One region of the Thermovenabulum gondwanense genome, then DNA from elsewhere that is predicted to be linked to it. Evidence: riboswitches for the same ligand, from Rfam matches in the RefSeq annotation. Region 1 holds a riboswitch; the other holds the start of a gene.
What was found. A riboswitch is a leader RNA that binds a small molecule or an ion and turns the genes downstream of it on or off. The one in region 1 is predicted to bind cyclic di-GMP.
Positions count from the first base shown of each region.

Region 2: another riboswitch for cyclic di-GMP. It lies ahead of flgB (flagellar basal body rod protein FlgB); the one in region 1 lies ahead of ATZ99_RS07675 (transglutaminase-like domain-containing protein).

Region 1 is NZ_LOHZ01000033.1:29,996-36,161, reverse strand. Features, by position in the region: gene ATZ99_RS07695 (type II restriction endonuclease) at 1-784, shown strand, start outside; gene ATZ99_RS07690 (TRM11 family SAM-dependent methyltransferase) at 772-1,551, shown strand; gene ATZ99_RS07685 (PhzF family phenazine biosynthesis protein) at 1,543-2,328, opposite strand; gene ATZ99_RS07680 (foldase protein PrsA) at 2,444-3,328, shown strand; gene ATZ99_RS07675 (transglutaminase-like domain-containing protein) at 3,394-4,221, opposite strand; cyclic di-GMP riboswitch class I at 4,235-4,322, opposite strand; gene ATZ99_RS07670 (class D sortase) at 4,396-5,079, opposite strand; gene ATZ99_RS07665 (MucBP domain-containing protein) at 5,142-6,166, opposite strand, start outside.
Region 2 is NZ_LOHZ01000042.1:135,741-141,906, forward strand. Features, by position in the region: gene fliG (flagellar motor switch protein FliG) at 1-253, opposite strand, end outside; gene fliF (flagellar basal-body MS-ring/collar protein FliF) at 264-1,820, opposite strand; gene fliE (flagellar hook-basal body complex protein FliE) at 1,840-2,133, opposite strand; gene flgC (flagellar basal body rod protein FlgC) at 2,158-2,598, opposite strand; gene flgB (flagellar basal body rod protein FlgB) at 2,602-3,006, opposite strand; cyclic di-GMP riboswitch class I at 3,234-3,319, opposite strand; gene codY (GTP-sensing pleiotropic transcriptional regulator CodY) at 3,444-4,229, opposite strand; gene hslU (ATP-dependent protease ATPase subunit HslU) at 4,250-5,650, opposite strand; gene hslV (ATP-dependent protease subunit HslV) at 5,663-6,166, opposite strand, start outside; gene xerC (tyrosine recombinase XerC) at 6,156-6,166, opposite strand, start outside.

The DNA of each region.
Region 1 (6,166 bases):
TATCAATAAATTTAAAATAGAACTAAATATTTTTAATAGCTTAATTTGGAGCAAAGAATTTGAAAAGGATTTAAAAAAAATTCTTAAAGATTATCCTCAAGTAATACCCGTAATACCGTTATTGTTAGCAATAAGAGAAAAAAATCTTAAAATAATTAAAGATTTAAATAGTGGTGATTTTTGTATTGTAAATTATGATTTTAATGCCAGAACCCTTTCAGATAAAGAAATTGAAGATTTGGTAGAATTTTTTAATAAAACTGGGCTAAAAAAATTTTTTCTTGAGATGGGGGCAAAAAGTATCCAGGATTATGCAATCGGGGTAGAAGTAGGTTTAGATACTCACGCAAGAAAAAATAGAAGTGGAAGAGCTATGGAAATATTATTAAAACCTATAATTGAAAATATTTCAAATAAATTAGGATATAAACCTTTGTTCCAAAAAAAATTTGGATATTTGGAGGATAAATATAAAATAAGAGTTAACCCTTCAATAAAAAACAGAAAAGCCGATTTTATATTAATCAAAAATAACAAAATTATCAATATTGAAGTTAATTTTTTTTCGGGAACCGGCTCAAAACCTCAAGAAATTGTTGATTCTTATATAGAAAGGCAAAATGAATTAAAAGAAAATGGATTCAAGTTTATCTGGATTACTGATGGTGAAGGATGGAAAGGACAGAAAAATCAGATACATAAAGGATTTGATAAAATAGATTATCTCTTAAACATTCATTTTGTACGACTTGGCTTATTGGAGGAAATAATATGCAGGATTTAGAATTTAAAAAAGAAATTACCACCGTTTGGTCTTTTCCTGAAAGAGGAAAATGGGTTACACACAACGGAAGTTATAGAGGAAATTTCGCTCCGCAAATTCCAAGAAACATAATTTTAAGATATTCTAATGAAGGAGATATCATACTTGACCCTATGGTTGGTAGCGGTACGACTTTAATCGAAACAAAATTATTAAAAAGAAAAGGTATTGGTTATGATATTAATCCGCAAAGTGTAGAACTAACAAGAATTAATTTATTATTTGAATATGAAAATACCTATGAACAGATAGTAAAAGTAGGAGATGTAAGAAATTTGAATGAAATAGATGATAATAGTATTGACTTAATAATAACTCATCCTCCGTACTTAAATATAATAAAATATTCAAAAGGAAATATCGAAGGAGATTTATCAAATATAGCAGATGTTAAAGAATTTTGCAATGAATTGGAAAAGGGGGTAATTGAATTATATAGAGTACTAAAAGACGATAAATTTTGCGCAATATTAATTGGAGATACCAGAAAGAATGGACATTACGTCCCTCTTTCATACTTTGTTATGAGACTTTTTTTAAATCAAGGATTCGTTTTAAAAGAAGATATTATAAAAGTTCAGCATAATTGTAAATCAACTCCATATTGGGAAAAACAAGTAGAAAAATATAAATTTTATTTAATAATGCATGAACATTTATTTATCTTCAGAAAACCTAAAAAAACAGAAAAATTAGCGAGAATAAAATATAGCTCCCGTTTATTTTAGAATTTCAGTCCTGAAAAATGTAATTGCTTTTCCTCCGATTAATATTCTATCGTTTAAAACTTTCAGCTTTAATTTTCCTCCTCTTTTAGAGGCCTGATATGCTATTAAATTGTCTTTATTGAGTTTTTCCTTCCAGTAAGGACCTAAACAGCAATGAGCAGACCCGGTGACGGGATCCTCATTTATGCCTACAGCCGGTGCGAAAAACCTGGAAACAAAATCGTATTCAGGATTTGATGATGCACTGGTTACAATAATTCCTCTTGCATTTACTTTTTTTAAAATCTCAAAATCGGGTTTTAAATTTTTCACGCTTTCCTCATTTTCTACTTCAATTAAATAATCCATTCGGTTTTTCCCTGTAAAAATTACAGGAACTTTTAGAGCTTTTTTTAATTCTTCGGTTAATTCTGCGGCTTCTGCCGGTTCTAATGGAAAATCAAGGATAATGTAATCCTTATCTTTGAAGGCTTTTAGTACTCCACTTTTCGTGTAAAAAACAGCTTCCTCATTATTTTCTAAAAACCCTTCTTCCCATAATATGTGAGCGCTGGCAAGGGTAGCATGTCCGCAAAGGTCAACTTCACTTTCAGGAGTAAACCACCTTAAATCATACCCTCTTTCTTTTTTTAGCAGAAAAGCCGTTTCAGAAAGGTTCATTTCCATAGCTATTTTTTGCATTAAATCCCGGTCAATTTGCTTTTCTAAAAGGCATACTCCTGCCGGGTTACCTTCAAATAAATTTTCCGCAAAGGCATCCACCTGAAATAATTTCATAATTTTCTCCTCCTTTTTATTTAGCCATACATTTACATATAGAAAAAACCGCTACTTTCTGTTAATATTATAAATATGTGGTTTTTAAAATTCAAAATATGGAGCGTGAATATAAATGAGAAATTTGTCCCTTAAAAAAGCAGCGATTATTTTTATAATTGCTACCCTGATAATAGGTCTAATTGCCGGCTGCAGCGAAAAGAAAAGCGAAGCAGTGGCAAAGGTAAACGGAGAAGTTATAAGCAAGGATGAACTATACGATCTAATGGTAAAAACCATTGGCGAAGAAGCCTTAGATTATTTAATTTCTCAAAAAATTATTGATTTGGAAGCCAAAAAACAAAACATCGCTGTTACCGATGAAGATATTAATAAAGAACTGGAAAAAATATACGAAGCCTATGGCGGTGAAACCGCTTTTAAACAAAACTTAGCAATGGGTGGTTATTCCTTCGAAGAGTATAAAAAGAATTTGGCCATGAGTATAAAGACTAAAAAGCTTATTGCTCCCAGAATCAGTATCACCGAAGAAGAAATGAAATCCTATTTTAATGAGCATAAAGATGAATTTGCTCAAAAGGAACAGGTAAGAGCCCGCCATATTTTAGTGGATGACGAAAAGCTTGCTAACGAAATATCGGCTAAATTAAAGAACGGCCAGGATTTTGCAGAACTCGCAAAACAGTATTCGAAAGATACCGCCTCCAAGGAAAGTGGAGGGGATCTGGGCTTTTTCAGCAGGGGAGATATGGTAAAGGAATTTGAAGATGCAGCCTTTTCTCTAAAAGTAGGAGAGATAAGTTCGCCGGTAAAAACCCAGTACGGTTATCATATCATAAAAGTGGAAGAAAAAAAGGATGCCCAGGAAGCCAGTTTTGACAAGAGCAAAGAAAAAATAAAGGATATCCTTTTCAATCAGAAATTCCAGCAGGAATACGATCCGTGGATGCAGGAATTATACTCAAAATACAATGTGGAATACCTGTTAAACAAGAATTAGGATTACAAATGGTGAAAAAAAGGGAGAAAGATAAAACTTTCTCCCTTTTTTTATATTTTACAGGGTTAATACACTTTATCAGCAAAGTATTTATCCGGGCTTTTCTCCATACTGTAAGGTTTATTTGCGTTTTTAAAAGAGGCATCGACGGTAGTATCGATTATTACCCATTTCCCCGCATCGGAAATATATACTTCATTCCATGCGTGATAACTGTCTTTCGTTAAACTGCTTGTCCCCATCACAAGTTTAGCAGGAATATTTAAACTTCTTAGCATTGCCGCAAATAGCGAAGAGTAATCGAAACAAATACCTTTCTTTTTGTTGAAAATATCAGTTATATCAGGTATATACGGCGAGCTAACCGTCTTCGCTTTTTCTTTATCATATTTGTAATTGCTTATTATATAATTATAAATTATTTTTATTTTTTCAGAATCTTTTGTCACTCCTTTTGTAAGTTCTGCTGCTTTTTTTATCGCCGCATCCTCCATCATCCATTTTATATTTTGAACTGAGTTCAGGAAAACCTGTTTTTCGTCTTTAATATTTAACGTAACTTCATCGCTTTGCACTACTTTGTATTTATTCCCTGAAATTTTTTCGAGAAGAACCACTTTATACTTCCCATTTCCCATTTGAAGAGGAAAGTAATCCTTTTTACCATTATTCAAATAGTAATAATAGGTTTTATCGTCTTTTTTAATCATCAACATATAACTTTGTGAAGAATTTTCTGCTATATGATAACCGATTACCCCTTTATCAATATTAGATATATCTAAGGCTCCCACTTGCGCAAATACCGATTCAGTTTGTAAAAATAAAGATAAAAATATCGCTACCGAAATAACAAATGTCTTAAAATTTTTGGGTATTAAAATTTTAGGCATAAAAAATCATCCTTTCGGTAGCTGGCTGCCATGCCGCTTTTGGCGGTTTAGGCCCTTTAGCTTTGCGTCGCCGGCTTTCGCCGGTTTTGCCTTTATCGGGGATTTCTTTCTAATTACTATTATATTATACCTATATTATATTACAATAGGGTCCGGGAAATATTTATTAATTTTTTACTTTTTCAAATTTGCTGTTACAACCAATCTGTGGGTGGAAACATATATTGGGGTACAGGTTATAAGGGTAAGTCTGTATTCCCCGGGCGCCGGTAATAAAACGCTTACATCCTCTGGCTTTACAACTTTTGAACCGCTTACGATATAGACAAATTCGTTTCCATTTTTGTCTTTTATAATAATTTCGTCTCCCTCTTTTAGTTTATCAATGTATCTAAAAAAATTATTGTAAGAAGAGCTGCGATGCCCGAGAAGTACGCAGTTCCCTTCTTCTCCAAAACCTGCGGTCTTTGGTACATGCCCTGCCCCTACTGCTAAATCCGATTTTTCCACACCTTCAACAATTTTTAAATCCAAGTTTATTTTTTTTATTACTATATTGCCTAAATAAATAAACTCCTTTTTATTATTAGTTTTTTTATTATTTTCATCTATGTGTGAGATATTATCTTCTTTTTCATCAACCGCTTCATTAATTACCTCTGCCAAAGCTTTCTTGGTTAGTTGAATATTTTCTCCTTCCTCAATTATATCAATATTTTCTTGTATTGCTGTTTCAATTTTTTTAGTTGAAATAGACTCAATATTTTTATTGTTATATTTGTATACGATTTGTGCACCGGCAGGAATACAAATTAAAATTATACCTATAATGATTAATATTTTTGAAAAATTTCTCATTTTTATCTTCCTCCAAAGCAGAATAAAAACGGGCGGTAAATGTTTACCACCCGTTATATCAGCTACTTCCGATTAGACCTTCTTTTATTAAGTATGCTTCCTAAGGAAATCAGTGATAAACCTGCTGCGTAAAATATTTCGGGAGCCACGCCACCTGTTTGAGGTATCTTGTTCAACGGGGGAGTGGGTTCTGCCAGCGGCACCTGTTGCTCTGGAACTTCTATTTCTGTATTTCCTTCGCTTCCTATAGGCCCTTCAAAAGCGCCTCCTAAGGGGACCTGGGGTGCCTCGGCCTCTACTATTTTATCATAAAAGAAAGTATAAGTAGCATCCTCTAAAGTAAAGGTATGGATGTAAGTGCCTTGCGATCTTAAAACATAGCCTGCAAATTCCGGAGCCGTAATCGTTAGGCTTGTTCCAGACCTTCTATTGAAAACATCCGGACCCCTTAAATATTCCACAGGATCACTCCCGGCTAATGCGTAATACACCGTGAGGTTACTGTAGTATACAGGTTCACCAGTGCTTCCTCCAGGACTTAGCGGCTCTCCAGGTGTTTCAACTGCCACATACCAGAATATATACTCTCCATTTTCACTGTCAAAGGTATGCGTGTAGCTGCTACTTTGCCCGCTCTTTAAGGTATATCCATTTATCTGCTTTGCATTTATGGTAATCGTGCTTCCTTCTTCCTGTGTATAAGTGTCAGCCGAAGCTATCTCCGTTCCTGTCCCATCCAGCATATACTTTACTGTCAGGGTGCTTTGTGTTACTTCGGGTTCTTCGGGTTCTTCAACTGCTACATACCAGAATATATATTCGAAATCGCTGTCGCCAAAGGTATACTGGTAACTTCCAGCCTGGTCTTCTTTTAACTCATACCCTTCAAATGCCTTTGCCGTTATTTCTATGGACGTACCCTCATCCTGTGTAAATGTTTCCGTATATAGTACTGTGCCCGTACCATCAACCATGTATTTTACCGTTAATGTGCTCTGCGTTATTTCGGGTTCCTCCGGCTCTTCTATTGCTAAATACCAGAATGTGTACTCTGCATCGGTATCTCCAAAGGTATGCGTGTAACTGC
Region 2 (6,166 bases), on a different contig from region 1:
TTTCTAAAATTTCCTTGGCATAATCTATTCCACCCTGAGTGATATAGTCGCTGGCAACAAACATGGTTTTAAAATCATCAAAAACAGATTTTTTTTCTTCATCGGTCACTTTCCGCAAACTCGCGATATCTAATGTCAATTGCTCGATTTCTTCTTCCTTTAAATATTTATAGACATTTGCCGCGAGTTCAGGCCCAAGGGAAGCGATAAATATTGCTGCTTTTTGTCTCCCTGTAAGGCGGCTTATAGGCATATCAAACACCTCACTCTTCATTCAGCCAGGATCGAATTATCTTGGCAACATCTTCCGGCCTATTTCTTACCAGCATTTCTATATCTCTCGTTCTATTTTTTTCTTCAAGGATATTTAAATCTTCTTTTTCCTTTGAAGAAGTTGCAGCTTGTTGTAAGATAAGTTGCTGGGCTAGCTTTTCTTCCATTGCCCTTTTTCTCGCTGTCAATAAACGCCTTGCAATCACAAAAACTAATATTAATGCAATAGCAGAAATTACTAAAATATATAACCTCTGCCTTGCCTGACTTTTCTTATCTTCTTCCATTTGCTTGGCCAGGGATTCTGTTAATGATCTTTCAAAAGTCATTCCTTCAACTGTAATAATATCTCTATTACTGTCAAAGCCTATTGCACTTCCCACTAAGGAAGCTATTTTATTTTTCTCTTCATCGGTCAAATTCCTGTTAATAACCACAGATACCGTTAATTTTTTAACCGCTCCAGGTGCAATGGTAATATTTTCAATAGACTCATTTAATTCGTAATTTTTTACCGTATCCGTTTTTTGATAACTTGATGAGCCACCTTGATTTTGTTGCCCTTGATAACCGGGTATTTGTGAAGTTGTTCCGGGGACACCCACCGGGGAAGAAGAATTCCCGCTAAAATACTCCTTAATTTCCTGGACGCTTCGTAATATTCCTTCTCCGGACTCTGGATTCGGCGAGGTAAACAATTTGTTTTCTACTACCTTTTTATCAAAATTCAATTGAGCATTTACTCTAACAGCAACGTTCCCGGGACCAAATATTTGTTCCAAAAGGGATTGAACCTTTGATTGTAAATCATTTTGAAACTTGTATTGTACGGCAAATTGAGAGTCTACAATTTGCCTTGAATTATCCTCCGAGAGGGATATATTGGAAAGTACTCTCCCATACTCGTCCACAATTGTTACGTTTTCAGGTTTCAAACCTTCAACTGAATGGGAAATTAAATTTATAATACCCTTTACCTCTTCTTCTTCCAGTTTTTCTCCAGGTTTTAATTTTAAGAATACCGCAGCCGACGCTTCCTTTTGGCCGGATGGATCGATAAAAAGAGTTTTCTGGGGTATAACAAGATGCACCCTTGCCTCTTCTACCTGATTTAATTCTTTTATGGTTCTTGTTAATTCTCCCTGAAGTGCCTGATTATATCTCACCTGTTTTTCCCACTCTGTCATGCCGAGATTCATTTTCCCAAAAATATCATTAAATCCAATCTCTCCACCACTTGGAAGTCCTTCTTGAGCAAGAGAAAGACGAATTTTATAGACATCCTTAGATTCAACTTCAATAGTTTTTCCAGAATCAATAAGTCTGTATTTAACCTTCATTGCATCAAGCCTTTTTACTATTTCGCCCGCATCTTTGGTATCCAAATTGGAATATAAAACGGCATACTGGGGTTTTGTAATAAAATAAAAAAGTAAAAAAACGGAAAGCAATACTATAATCGTTCCGCTTATAAATCTAATTTTTTGAGTTTTACTTTTACTTTCCCAGAATTCTATGATTCTTGTTTTAATTTCTTCAAAATTCATTTATTTTCCACCTTTACCCTTATATCTGCATTCTCATTATTTCCTGATATGCTTCAATAGCTTTATTCCTGATTTGTACGGTAAGCTCCAGAGAAAGTTTTGCCTTTTCCGCAGATATCATCAGATTGTGGACATTTACATCATTACCCAGTAAAAAGTCATTTGCCTTATTTTCATAATCCTTTTGCAAATCGTTTACCCGGTTTAATGCTTCTTTTAAGAAATTAACAAATTCTGAAGAAGAATTTTCTTCCTTTCGTTGATTTAAACCTATTGGATTTAAAGATACCTTTTCTATTCTATTTATTTCCAATTATTTCTCCTCCCATATAATTTTTTATCCTTTTCCAATTTCCAGTGCTTTACTTATCATATTCTTGGTGGAATTTATCGCGGTAACATTAGCTTCATAACTTCTTGTTGCAGAAATCATATCAACCATTTCTTCTACAATGTTTACATTGGGCATTCTTACATATCCCTTTTCATCCGCATCAGGATGAGCTGGGTCATATACTATTTTAAATGGCCTTTGGTCTTCTATAATGGCCGCAACCCTCACACCTTTTCCGCTATAATTTATCTTATCCCTTAATATTTCATTAAAATCCGAACTTTCATTCATTTCTTGAAAAACTACCATTTTTCTCCTGTAGGGTTCACCCTTCTCCGTCCTCGTAGTATCCACATTGGCTATATTGCTGGATATTACATCAAGCCTTAATCTTTGAGCTGTCAAAGCCGAAGCACTTATTTCCATTGATTTAAAAATACTCAATTATTATTTCCTCCCTTCATTTATAGCAGTCCTTAACAAGGAAAACTCTTTTGAAACCTGCTCCACCAGTACATTATAAGACAGGCTGTTTTCTGCGAGTTCCACCATTTCTTTTTCCACATCTACATTGTTACCATCTTCTCTGTATGCGGTATTTTCCTCACGATAAAGTACAGGCTTCAAGGTTAAAGGGGAATAGATCTTTTTAATATGTCTCTCGTTTGTAGTAGATAAAGAAATTTTATTGTTTTTACTTAAAAAATCCCTTAAATAATCTTCGAAAATCACCTTTGTTTTTTTAAAATTTGGTGTATCCGCATTTGCTATATTATTAGCGATTACCTCATTTCTCAGCCATTTTGCATCTAAAGCCTTTTCCATTAAGGAAATATTCTCGAAAATTCCCATAATCTGCACCTCTTTTAAAAACTAAATACACTATATCCCTAAATTAAAAAATTACTACTTTTTTTTGCAATTTCCTGCAACATCAAGAAAATATATAAAAAATTTGTAAAAAAATGCAATAAATTCGTTTATAAAATATTATATCATAACAAATTTTTCTTTTATACGACAAAATTATTAATAAAAAAACAACCTACCGTGGAAAATAGGCTGCCTTTTAAAAATTATTCGGCAGCCTGGCAGCCATAGCATGATATGCCTTAGGCCCATAGCTTTGCGTCCCTGCCTTTCGACAGGTTTGCCCTTTTCGACATTTTTCTATAATGTTTTCCTTAATTAAATTATATTATTATAAATTTAATTGTAAATAATTTTATTTATTTCCATAAATAAACTTAAATTAATCATAAAAAAATGCGTGAATTGCTTCACGCATTTTATGAACGCATCTTTTTCAATTCATCAATAAGTTTATCGTTGAGCACTTTAATATATGTTCCCTTCATTCCAAGAGATCTCGACTCTATAACCCCTGCACTTTCAAACTTCCTTAAAGCGTTGACTATAACAGAACGGGTAATCCCGACCCTATCCGCTATTTTACTGGCTACCAATAAGCCTTCATTTCCATCCAATTCCTCAAATATATGCTGAACAGCTTCTAACTCCGAGAAGGAAAGAGTTCCAATTGCCAGTTGAACCACTGCTCTTTTTCTCGCTTCTTCCTCAATTTCTTCTGTCTTAGAACGTAAAATCTCCATTCCAACTACGGTGGCACTGTATTCTGCCAGAACTAAATCCTCATCTGTAAATTCTTCGCCAAATCTCGCAAGTACAAGTGTTCCGAGCCTTTCTCCTCCACCATTAATGGGAACAATTGTAACAAGTTTTTCGGGATGAGGGCATTTTACTTCTCTATCGAATACGCATTCAATTTCCTCCTGGGGTATATTAGAACGAGTTTCATGAATTTCAAGAAGTTTATCATTGTATTCCTTTGGAAACATTTTTTCTTCAATTATTTTGTTTTGTATGACATCACAATCATAATTTTCGAGAATTGAATAACCTAAGACTTTCCCTTTTCTACTGGCTACATAAGCATTGGCATTTAATACCTCAGTTAAAATTTTACAAACCTCACTAAAATCAACCGGGTACCCTGCAGACCTCTGCAGCAATTTATTGATTCTCCTGGTTTTTTCTAATAATTCTTTACTCATTATATCTCCTCCTTTAGATTTTATAAGATATACATACTTAAATCTTTATCTTCGATTATGTCACTTAATTTTTTTCTCACATAATCGGCATTTATATTAATTTCTTTTTCAATCACATCCGGTGCTTCAAAAGAAATATCTTCTAATAATTTTTCCATAATTGTATGTAAGCGTCTTGCTCCTATATTCTCCATATGTTCATTCACATAGGCGGCTATTTTTACTATCTCATCTATAGCATCTTCAGAAAATTCTATTTTTATTCCTTCAGTTTCCAATAATGCCTTATATTGTTTAATAAGGGAATTTTTAGGTTCAATAAGTATTCTTTTTAGATCCTCTTTAGAAAGGCTCTTTAATTCTACTCTTATTGGAAAACGCCCCTGCAATTCAGGTATTAGATCCGAAGGTTTTGAAATATGAAAGGCTCCTGCTGCAATAAACAAAATGTGATCGGTTTTAACAGGTCCGTATTTGGTTACAACGGTGCATCCTTCAACAATAGGTAGAATGTCCCTTTGCACCCCTTCTCTGGAAACATCAGGTCCATAACCTTTTTCCCTGCCCGCTATTTTATCGATTTCATCTATGAAGATAATACCGGTTTCTTCAGCCCTCGAAATTGCTTCATTTATTACTTCATCCATATCAATCAGTTTTTGAGCTTCTTCTTGAATCAATATTCTCCTTGCATTCTCCACCGTAATTTTCTTCTTTTTTTTCTTTTTGGGAAATATGTTCCCGAATAAATCCTGAAAATTTATACCCATATCCTCGGCACCGGCAAAAGAGAAAACTTCTAAAAAAGGTGTCTTATTGTCATCCACTTCAATTTCGATTAATTCTTTGTCAAATTCTCCCGCTTTAATCCTTTCTAAAATATCCTTCCTTTTCTTCCTGGCTTCATTAAGCCTTCTCTCAAATTCTTCATCATCCTCATATGTATTTTTCTGAAAAGTGCCAAAAACCATTTCAAAAGGATTTTTAATGTTAGAGGTTCTGGAAGGATCGGGCTCTAAAATTTCTGCAATTCTTAATTCTGCCAATTCCTTGGCTTTATCTTTAACTTTTTCAATCTTTTCCACTTTAACCATCCTGATGGAGGTTTCCACAAGGTCTCTCACCATAGAGTCCACGTCTCTTCCCACATATCCGACTTCGGTAAATTTTGTAGCTTCTACTTTCACAAAAGGAGCGTTAACTAATTTAGCAAGTCTTCTTGCAATCTCGGTTTTCCCTACCCCTGTTGGGCCAATCATTAAGATATTTTTCGGAATAATATCTTCCTGCATTTCCGGAGGTAACTTTTGTCTCCTTATCCTATTGCGAAGAGCAATTGCTACACATTTTTTGGCTTCATCCTGTCCTACAATATACTTGTTCAATTCTTCTACTATTTTTTTTGGTGTAAAATCTTCCATATGCTCACCTCCTTATAGTTCTTCAACACTTATATAATCATTGGTATAAACACATATTTCAGAAGCTATTTTCAAGGATTCTTCTACTATTTTTTTCGGTTCAAGCTCTGTATATTTTGATAAAGCTCTTGCAGCAGCCAAGGCATAAGGGCCACCGGAACCAATCGCAGCTATCCCATCATCCGGTTCAATTACTTCACCGTTCCCCGAAATAATCAGTATGTGTTCTCTATCCAGAGCTATTAAAAGTGCTTCCAATCTTCTCAGCATTTTATCGGTACGCCATTCCTTGGCAAGTTCTACCGCAGCTCTTAGTAAATGTCCGTGAAACTCTTCCAGTTTTCCTTCAAATTTTTCAAATAAAGTAACAGCATCAGCCACTGAACCTGCAAATCCTGCCAGTACCTTCCCATTGTACAGTTTTCTGATTTTTTTTGCATGATGTTTCATAATGGTATGCTCACCAAAAGTAATCTGCCCATCGCCCGCTATAGCAGCACCTTTTTTATTCACCAT